2 regions of the Ensifer sp. LC384 genome follow, and region 1 is predicted to be linked to the other one. Evidence: predicted binding sites of a transcription regulator. Region 1 holds the regulator's gene; the other holds the start of a gene.

The links. The regulator PhoB, encoded in region 1, activates phosphate uptake and scavenging genes when phosphate is short. The targets are predictions, from matches to a motif close to TGTCATNNANCTGTCAT.
Region 2: the regulator PhoB is predicted to act here: its motif matches at 2,490-2,506, upstream of BC363_RS13020 (DUF47 domain-containing protein).

What each region holds. Positions count from the first base shown of each region.
Region 1 is NZ_MBST01000013.1:97,380-101,590, reverse strand. Features, by position in the region: gene pstA (phosphate ABC transporter permease PstA) at 1-116, shown strand, start outside; gene pstB (phosphate ABC transporter ATP-binding protein PstB) at 130-945, shown strand; gene phoU (phosphate signaling complex protein PhoU) at 1,002-1,712, shown strand; gene phoB (phosphate regulon transcriptional regulator PhoB) at 1,912-2,595, shown strand; gene BC363_RS12365 (GcrA family cell cycle regulator) at 2,660-3,181, opposite strand; gene BC363_RS34355 (hypothetical protein) at 3,371-3,604, opposite strand; gene BC363_RS12360 (aspartate aminotransferase family protein) at 3,603-4,211, shown strand, end outside.
Region 2 is NZ_MBST01000014.1:84,987-89,197, forward strand. Features, by position in the region: gene BC363_RS13010 (serine hydrolase) at 1-761, shown strand, start outside; gene BC363_RS13015 (inorganic phosphate transporter) at 818-1,822, opposite strand; gene BC363_RS13020 (DUF47 domain-containing protein) at 1,822-2,466, opposite strand; gene recF (DNA replication/repair protein RecF) at 2,773-3,897, shown strand; gene BC363_RS13030 (molybdopterin-synthase adenylyltransferase MoeB) at 3,926-4,211, shown strand, end outside.

The DNA.
Region 1 (4,211 bases):
CGGAACGCGCCTTCGTCGAGCGCACCTCCGGCGCGATCATCATTCTTCTCATCTTCCTCGTCGTCATGAACCTTGGCGCCATTCTGTTGCGACGTCGCTTTGAGCGCCGTTGGTAGTGAGGTAATTACTATGAACATCATGTCAGAAGCAGCAGTCGAGAAGGCCTTGGATCAGAAAATGAACACTGTGCCCTACAAGATGATCGGCAAGGATGTGTCGGTTTACTACGGCGACAAGCGCGCGCTTTTCGACGTCAACCTCAACATCCGCGAGAACACGGTTACGGCTCTGATCGGCCCTTCGGGCTGCGGCAAGTCGACCTTCCTGCGCACGCTGAACCGCATGAACGACACCATCGAGAACTGCCGCGTCACCGGCAAGATCACGCTCGATGAGGACGATATCTACGACCCGGCGATCGACGTCGTGGAACTGCGTGCCCGCGTCGGCATGGTGTTCCAGAAGCCGAACCCTTTTCCGAAGTCGATCTACGACAACGTCGCCTACGGCCCGCGTATTCACGGGCTTGCCCGCACAAAGGCCGATTTCGACGAAGTCGTCGAGACCAGCCTGCAGAAGGCCGGCCTCTTCAACGAGGTGAAGGACCGACTGCACGAGCCGGGCACCGGGCTTTCGGGTGGCCAGCAGCAGCGCCTGTGCATTGCGCGCGCCGTTGCCGTCAGCCCTGAAGTGATCCTGATGGATGAGCCCTGTTCGGCGCTCGATCCGATCGCGACCGCCAAGGTCGAGGAACTGATCCACGAACTGCGCACGAACTTCACGATCGTGATCGTCACCCACTCGATGCAGCAGGCGGCGCGTGTATCGCAGCGCACCGCGATGTTCCACCTCGGCAATCTCGTCGAGGAGAACGACACCGACAAGATGTTCACCAATCCGGATGACCAGCGTACCCAGGACTACATCATGGGCCGGTTCGGTTGATGGCCGAAGCACCCCTTCAACCCGTTTCCTGAACGCGCCCGCAAGGATCGAAGACTATGTCCATGCACATAATGTCCGCCTACGACGAAGAACTGAAATATCTCACGCGCCGCATCTCCGAGATGGGCGGCCTTGCCGAGCAGATGGTGGGCGAATCCGTTCGCGCGCTGGTCAATTCCGACCTCGCATTGGCGCAGAAGGTGATCTCCGACGACGCCATCCTCGATGAGGCCGAACGCCAGATCGGCGAAAAGGCGATCATCACCATCGCCAAGCGCCAGCCGGTTGCCGCCGACCTGCGCGAGATCATGGGGTCGATCCGCATCGCGTCCGATCTCGAGCGTGTCGGCGACCTCGGCAAGAACAACGCCAAGCGCGTCATTGCCGTTGCCGGCTCCGGCATCCCGCGCAAGCTTGCGCGCGGTCTCGAGCACCTGGCCGAGCTCGCGCTCGTGCAGCTCAAGGAAGTCCTCGACGTCTACGCCTCCCGCTCGCCGGAGAAGGCCAACAGCATTCGCGAGCGCGACGAGGAGATCGATGCGATCTACACCTCGCTGTTCCGCGAGCTGCTGACCTACATGATGGAAGATCCGCGCAACATCACGCCCTGCACGCATCTTTTGTTCTGCGCCAAGAACATCGAGCGTATCGGTGACCACGCCACCAACATCGCCGAGACGATTTATTACATGGCGACGGGCGCGCAGCCGGAAGGCGAGCGTCCGAAGGATGACAATACGTCGACGCTGGGTGCCGTAAAGGACTGAGACCCAAACTCGTTCGAGTGACTGGCTATGAACCTGCTCCGGTCGCAGCCTTGGTTGCGGCCCTGCTTTGTCGCGTCTGAAGCTATTCGTTTTCGCGCGTGCCTTTGAAAGCGCGCGGAGTGCTCCAGATGCTGTATGTTCGAGCATCTCTGCCCGTTCGACCGAACGCGAGACGCTCTGGGTAAGGAGACGTTACCTGATGTTGCCGAAAATCGCCGTTGTCGAAGACGAAGAGGCGCTGAGTGTCCTGCTGCGGTATAATCTCGAAGCCGAAGGGTTCGATGTCGATACGATCCTGCGCGGCGACGAGGCCGAGATCCGCCTGCAGGAGCGCCTGCCGGATCTCTTGATCCTCGACTGGATGCTGCCGGGGGTATCCGGTATCGAACTTTGCCGCCGGCTGCGTCAGCGCCCGGAAACCGAGCGCCTGCCGATCATCATGCTGACGGCGCGCGGCGAGGAGAGCGAGCGGGTTCGCGGCCTTGCCACCGGCGCCGACGACTATGTCGTCAAGCCGTTCTCGACGCCGGAGCTGATGGCCCGCGTCAAGGCGATGCTGCGACGCGCCAAGCCCGAGGTCCTCTCGACGCTGCTTCGTTGCGGCGATATCGAACTCGACCGCGAGACGCACCGCGTCCATCGCCGCACCCGTGAGGTCCGTCTCGGCCCGACGGAATTCCGCCTGCTCGAATTCCTGATGTCTTCCCCGGGCCGGGTCTTCTCGCGGTCGCAGCTTCTGGATGGCGTCTGGGGCCACGATATCTATGTCGACGAACGCACGGTGGATGTGCATGTCGGACGCCTTCGCAAGGCGCTGAACTTCTCGAGCATGCCGGATGTCATTCGCACGGTTCGCGGTGCCGGGTACTCGCTCGAAAGCTGAGCATCCAATCAGTCACTAAAAAGGGGCCGGTTGGCCCCTTTTTCATGCGTTGTTCTCGGTCGCTTTAGCGAGCGCGGCGGCGCTCGGCGGAAGGCTGGTAGGCAAGCCGTGCATGGAAGCTGCAATAGGGCGAAGCTTCCGGGGAGTCGTTGCCGCAGAAGTGGAACTCTTCCTTCAGCGGGTCGCCGATCGGCCACTTGCAGGTGCGCTCGGTCAATTGCGTCAGCTCCAGGCGGCGCGACATCGGCACGACCACATTCGTCTGGATATGGAAGTCCTGTTCGGCAACGAGATCGACTTCGACCTCTTCCTTGAGGACGGTTGCGCCGGCCGAACGGGTAACCGTGCGGGTGGTGACGCGCGACGCGTAGTTCGGAGCGCGCGGCGCCGAGGTCGGGCGCTGCTTCGGCCGGGTCGCGGCGGTGGTTCCGCCAGCCTTGGCCCTGCCCGGTAGGCTCAGTCGGTGAACCTTGCCGATGACCGCATTGCGGCTGACGCCGCCGAGCTGCGCTGCGATCTGGCTCGCGCTCAGGCCCTCGGACCAAAGCTTCTTCAGTTTTTCCACCCGCTCGTCAGTCCAGTTCATTTCTGCACTCTCCGTTCTCAGCGTTGGCGATGGCAGAATCTCTCACCACGCTCCGGAAAAGCTCCGGAGCTGCAACGCGATAACACTTTTGGTGACTAGGTCCGCCGCATGCGTCTAGTAATTGAACGTTAACCTACTGACGGGCGGACTCCGTGGCAAGAGTCCCGGGAATCGCGCCGAATCGATTTCCTAGTTTTCCCCAACTTGCTCGGTGGGCGTTGCATTTTTGCAAGCCCCGCCGCGCGTTTTTTTCGTCGCATGGATCAGACCCGTCCGACCGCACTGCAAGGCTTGGTTTTGTTGACATTGCGCTGCGAAATAGGAATAGTGCCTGCGCCGCCGCAAGGCGGCATTTTTAATTTTTTGCCGCGCTCGACACGGGCTCGGATCGATGCCGATAGCAATGAAGGAGAGGCTCGCCATGACTGCAACCACGCCGCTTTACGACACCTACATGCGTGCGCCGTTGCGTTTCGAGCGAGGAGAGGGCGTCTGGCTGATCGCCGAAGACGGCTCGCGCTATCTCGACTTCGCCGCCGGCGTCGCCGTCAACTCGCTTGGCCATGCCCATCCGCATCTGGTCGAGGCTTTGAAGGCGCAGGCCGAGAAGGTCTGGCACCTGTCCAACCTCTATGAGGTTCCGGGCCAGGAGAGCCTGGCGCGCCGGCTGACGGCCGTCACTTTCGCCGACCGTGTGTTCTTCACCAACTCGGGCGCCGAAGCACTCGAATGCGCGATCAAGACCGCCCGCCGCTACCATTTTGCCAAGGGCAATCCGGAGAAGTTCCACGTCATCACCTTCGAGGGCGCCTTCCACGGACGCACGATCGCGACCATCGCCGCCGGCGGTCAGCAGAAGTACATCGAAGGCTTCGGCCCGAAGGCTCCGGGTTTCTACCAGGTTCCGTTCGGCGACATCGCGGCGGTCAAGGATGCGATCACCGACGAGACGGCGGCGATCCTGATCGAGCCGATCCAGGGCGAGGGCGGCATCCGCCCGGCCACCAAGGAGTTCATGCAGGAACTGCGC
Region 2 (4,211 bases), on a different contig from region 1:
TCGCGGTCCCCCTCAGCATGACCGATACCGCGATCACCCCGCGCGTGGAATGGAAGGGGCGGCGAGCGACCGGCCATGACGCTGGCCTGGAGCCGACAAACGATTGGGATCTCGGCGCGCTTCAGGGGGCCGGGGCGCTGCGCTCGACAGCGAACGACCTGCTGGTCTTCCTGCAGGCGGCGATCGGCAGGAAGTCCTCAGCCCTGACGCCCGCGTTTACCGCCATGCTCGCCGAACGGCAGCCGCTTGGCGACGGCAACGCAGAGCAGGCGCTCGGTTGGCTGATTTCCGGCCGTGGCGAGAAACAAATCGTCTGGCACAATGGCGGCACCGGCGGCTACCGATCGTTCGTCGGCTTCCGTCCGGCGACCGGCGTCGGCGTGGTTGTCCTGTCAAACACGGCGACGGAGGTCGGCGTCGACGATATCGGCGTGCATCTGCTCGACAGAGAGAGGCCACTTGCGCCCGCGCCGGTTCGACGCGTCGCGATCTCGCTCGAGCCGGCGGCCTACGATAGCTATGTCGGCACCTATCGGCTGGCGCCCGATTTCGATCTGACGGTTTTTCGCGACGGCGATCGGTTGTTTGCGCAGGCAACGGGCCAGGGGCGGGTCGAAATCTTCCCGGAGGCAGAGCATCGCTTCTTTGCAAAGTCGGTCGATGCGCAGTTGACGTTCGAGGTACCGGCCGGTGCGCGCGCAGCGCGGCTGACACTGCATCAGAATGGGCACGACAGCCCGGCACCGCGCGTGAGCGACTGACGCGCCTCGATTTCAGAAGTGTTCCGCCCCCGGCATTCGGCCGGAGGCGGATAGGATCACAGGAACAGATCGACTGCGAGGTAGGTGAGCGCCGAGATCGCCGCAGCGGCGGGCATGGTCACGAACCAGGCGATGACGATGTTGCCGGCAAGGCCCCAACGCACCGCCGAGACACGCTTGGCGGCACCCACGCCGATGATGGCACCGGTGATCGTGTGGGTGGTCGAGACCGGAATGCCGAGCCAGGTGGCGGCAAACAGCGTGATGGCGCCGCCGGTTTCCGCGCAGAAGCCCTGCATCGGATTGAGCTTGGTGATCTTCGAGCCCATCGTATGCACGATGCGCCAGCCGCCAAACAGCGTACCGAGCGCAATCGCTGCCTGGCAGGTGATCACCACCCAGAACGGCACGTAGAACTCGGAACCGAGATAGCCCTGTGAAAACAAGAGCACGGCGATGATGCCCATGGTCTTCTGCGCATCATTGCCGCCGTGGCCGAGCGAATAGAGCGAGGCCGAGATGAACTGCATCACCCGGAAGGTACGGTCGACGGCAAACGGCGTCTGGCGGACGAACAGCCAGGACACGATGAGGATCAGCAACAGCGCCAGGAAGAAGCCGATCATCGGCGACATGAAGATGGCGCCAACGGTCTTCAACAGGCCGGTCCAGACGATGGCATCACCGCCGGTGCGCGCCAGGCCGGCGCCGACCAGGCCGCCGATCAGCGCGTGCGACGAGCTCGATGGGATGCCGAAGATCCAGGTCGCGATGTTCCAGACGATCGCTCCGATCAGCGCCGAAAAGATCACCAGCGGCGTTACGATGGTGGGATCGATAATGCCTTTGCCCAACGTTTCGGCCACATGCAGGCCGAAGAACAGGAAGGCGATGAAATTGAAGAACGCCGCCCACATGACCGCATATTGCGGCCGGAGCACCCGGGTCGAAACGATGGTTGCGATCGAGTTGGCGGCGTCGTGCAGGCCGTTGAGAAAATCGAAGAACAGTGCGATCGCGATCAGTGCGATCAGCAGCGGCAGGGCGAGCGTCGCGTCCATCAGACGTTCTCGATCACGATGCCGCTGATCTCGTTGGCGACGTCCTCGAAGCGGTCGACGACCTTCTCGAGCTCGCCGTAGATCTCGCTGCCGATGATATAGGCCATGGCATTGTTGGCGCCGTGGCGGCGGAAGAGATCCTTCAGACCCTGGTCGTGCAATTCGTCGGACCGGCCTTCGATGCGCGTGATTTCCTCGGCAATGGCGATGAGCCGGCCGTGGTTGACGCCGATGCGGTCGAGCAGCGGGATGGCCTCTGCGATCAGATGCGCCGCCTGGACGACGATGGCGCCCATTTCCCTCATGCCCGGATCGAAGGTCTTCTGTTCAAAGAGCCGGATGGTCTTGACCGTCTTGTGCATCATGTCGATGGCATCATCCATCGACTGGATCAGATCCTTGATGTCGCCACGATCGAACGGCGTGATGAAGGAGCGGCGAACGGCCAAAAGCACGTCGCGGGTGATGTTGTCCGCCTCGTCTTCGAGCGCGACGATCCGGTCGCAGTGCTTCTCGAGGTCGTCGCCGCCGGCCAGAAGCTTGTCGAGCGCGTCGGCGGCACCGACGACCGTGCGCGAATGGTGTGCGAAGAGATCAAAGAAGCGGTCTTCGCGGGGAAGGAGTTTGCGGAACCAAGCCAGCATCACAAATATGTCCGTTCGTGGATTGTCATGCGGCTGTCATATTGTACGCAAGCCATCAAGAAAAGCGCCGAACTGCAGGGATCGTAAGGCTTTCCCCGCCGATATGGAGCAATTTTGCCCGGCAACGGCACAGGCCGCCTTTCGTCTTGCCTTGGCGACCGCTTTCGTCCTACTGCATAGTTCCTTAAATCGGCATCGATTTAAGGCGAAAATTATGCAGCGAGTTTAAAGTGTTACAGTGTCCCTTGCGCGTCCTGTTCGACGCGCGGCGCTGTAGCTGGCGCCGAAGTCGAATCCGGACCCGAAATGCCACAAAAGGTTTTTCTCAATCGCCTGAAGCTAAGCGAGTTCCGCAATTATGCGGCGCTGTCGCTGGCGCTCGACGAGAGGCACATCGTGCTCACCGGCGAGAACGGCGCCGGCAAGACCAATCTGATGGAAGCGGTGTCGTTTCTCTCTCCCGGCCGTGGCCTCAGGCGTGCGGCCTATGCCGATGTCGCCCGCGTCGGCGCAAGCGACGGCTTCTCGGTCTTTGCCGAAGTGATGGGCATGGAAGGCCCGGTCGAGATCGGCACCGGCACCGCCGGCACCGGTGAGGGCCAGTCGCGACGCCTGCGGCTGAACGGCACGACAGCGAGTGCGGTCGACGAACTGACCGACCATCTGCGCGTGCTGTGGCTGACGCCGGCCATGGACGGGCTCTTCACCGGCCCATCGACCGATCGCCGCCGCTTCCTCGATAGGCTCGTGCTTTCGCTCGATCCCGAGCATGGGCGACGTGCCAGCGAATTCGACCGCGCCATGCGCAGCCGCAACCGGCTCTTGAGTGAGTTTCGCCCTGATCCTGCCTGGCTAACCGCGATCGAACGCGAGATGGCCGGGCTCGGCGTGTCGATGGCGCTGGCGCGGCAGGAGATGCTGGGCCTGCTGACGGCGCTTGTCGAAAGAAACACCGGCGACAGCGTCTTTCCGTCCGCCCGCCTGGCGCTTGCGGGTTTCCTCGACGAGGAGAGCCACAGGCCGGCCTTCGACCTCGAGGAGCAATATCTCACCATGCTGCGCGAGGGTCGGCCCCGCGATGCAGCCGCCGGACGCACGCTGGACGGGCCGCATCGCACCGACCTCTTGATCCGCCACCGCGAAAAGGACATGGAGGCCGAGCGCTGCTCGACGGGTGAACAGAAGGCGCTGCTTGTCGGCCTGGTTCTCGCCCATGCGCGCCTTGTCGGCGACATGACCGGCCATGCTCCCATTTTGCTGCTCGACGAAATCGCCGCTCATCTCGACATGGGCCGGCGCGCCGCCCTTTTCGATCTCGTCGACGGGCTCGGCGGCCAGGCCTTCATGACCGGCACGGACCGTGCGATGTTCGACGCGCTCGGCGATCGAGGCCGGTTCCTGACGGTGGAGCACGGAAGCGTTTCGGGATGATGGAGCCGATCATGGAAAGTATCCACGCATGACAAACACCAGCCTCGACCCATCGGAAATTGCCCGCTATGCGCGCCACATCATCCTGCCGGAACTCGGCGGTGCGGGGCAGCAGAAACTCAAGGCGGCGCGCATTCTCGTCATAGGCGCCGGCGGCCTCGGCGCTCCCGTTCTTCAATACCTTGCCGCCGCCGGCATCGGCACGCTCGGCGTTGTCGATGATGACGTCGTCTCCCTGTCGAACCTGCAGCGGCAGGTGATCCACCGGACGGCCGATATCGGCCGGTCGAAGGTCGAAAGCGCCACTGATGCCG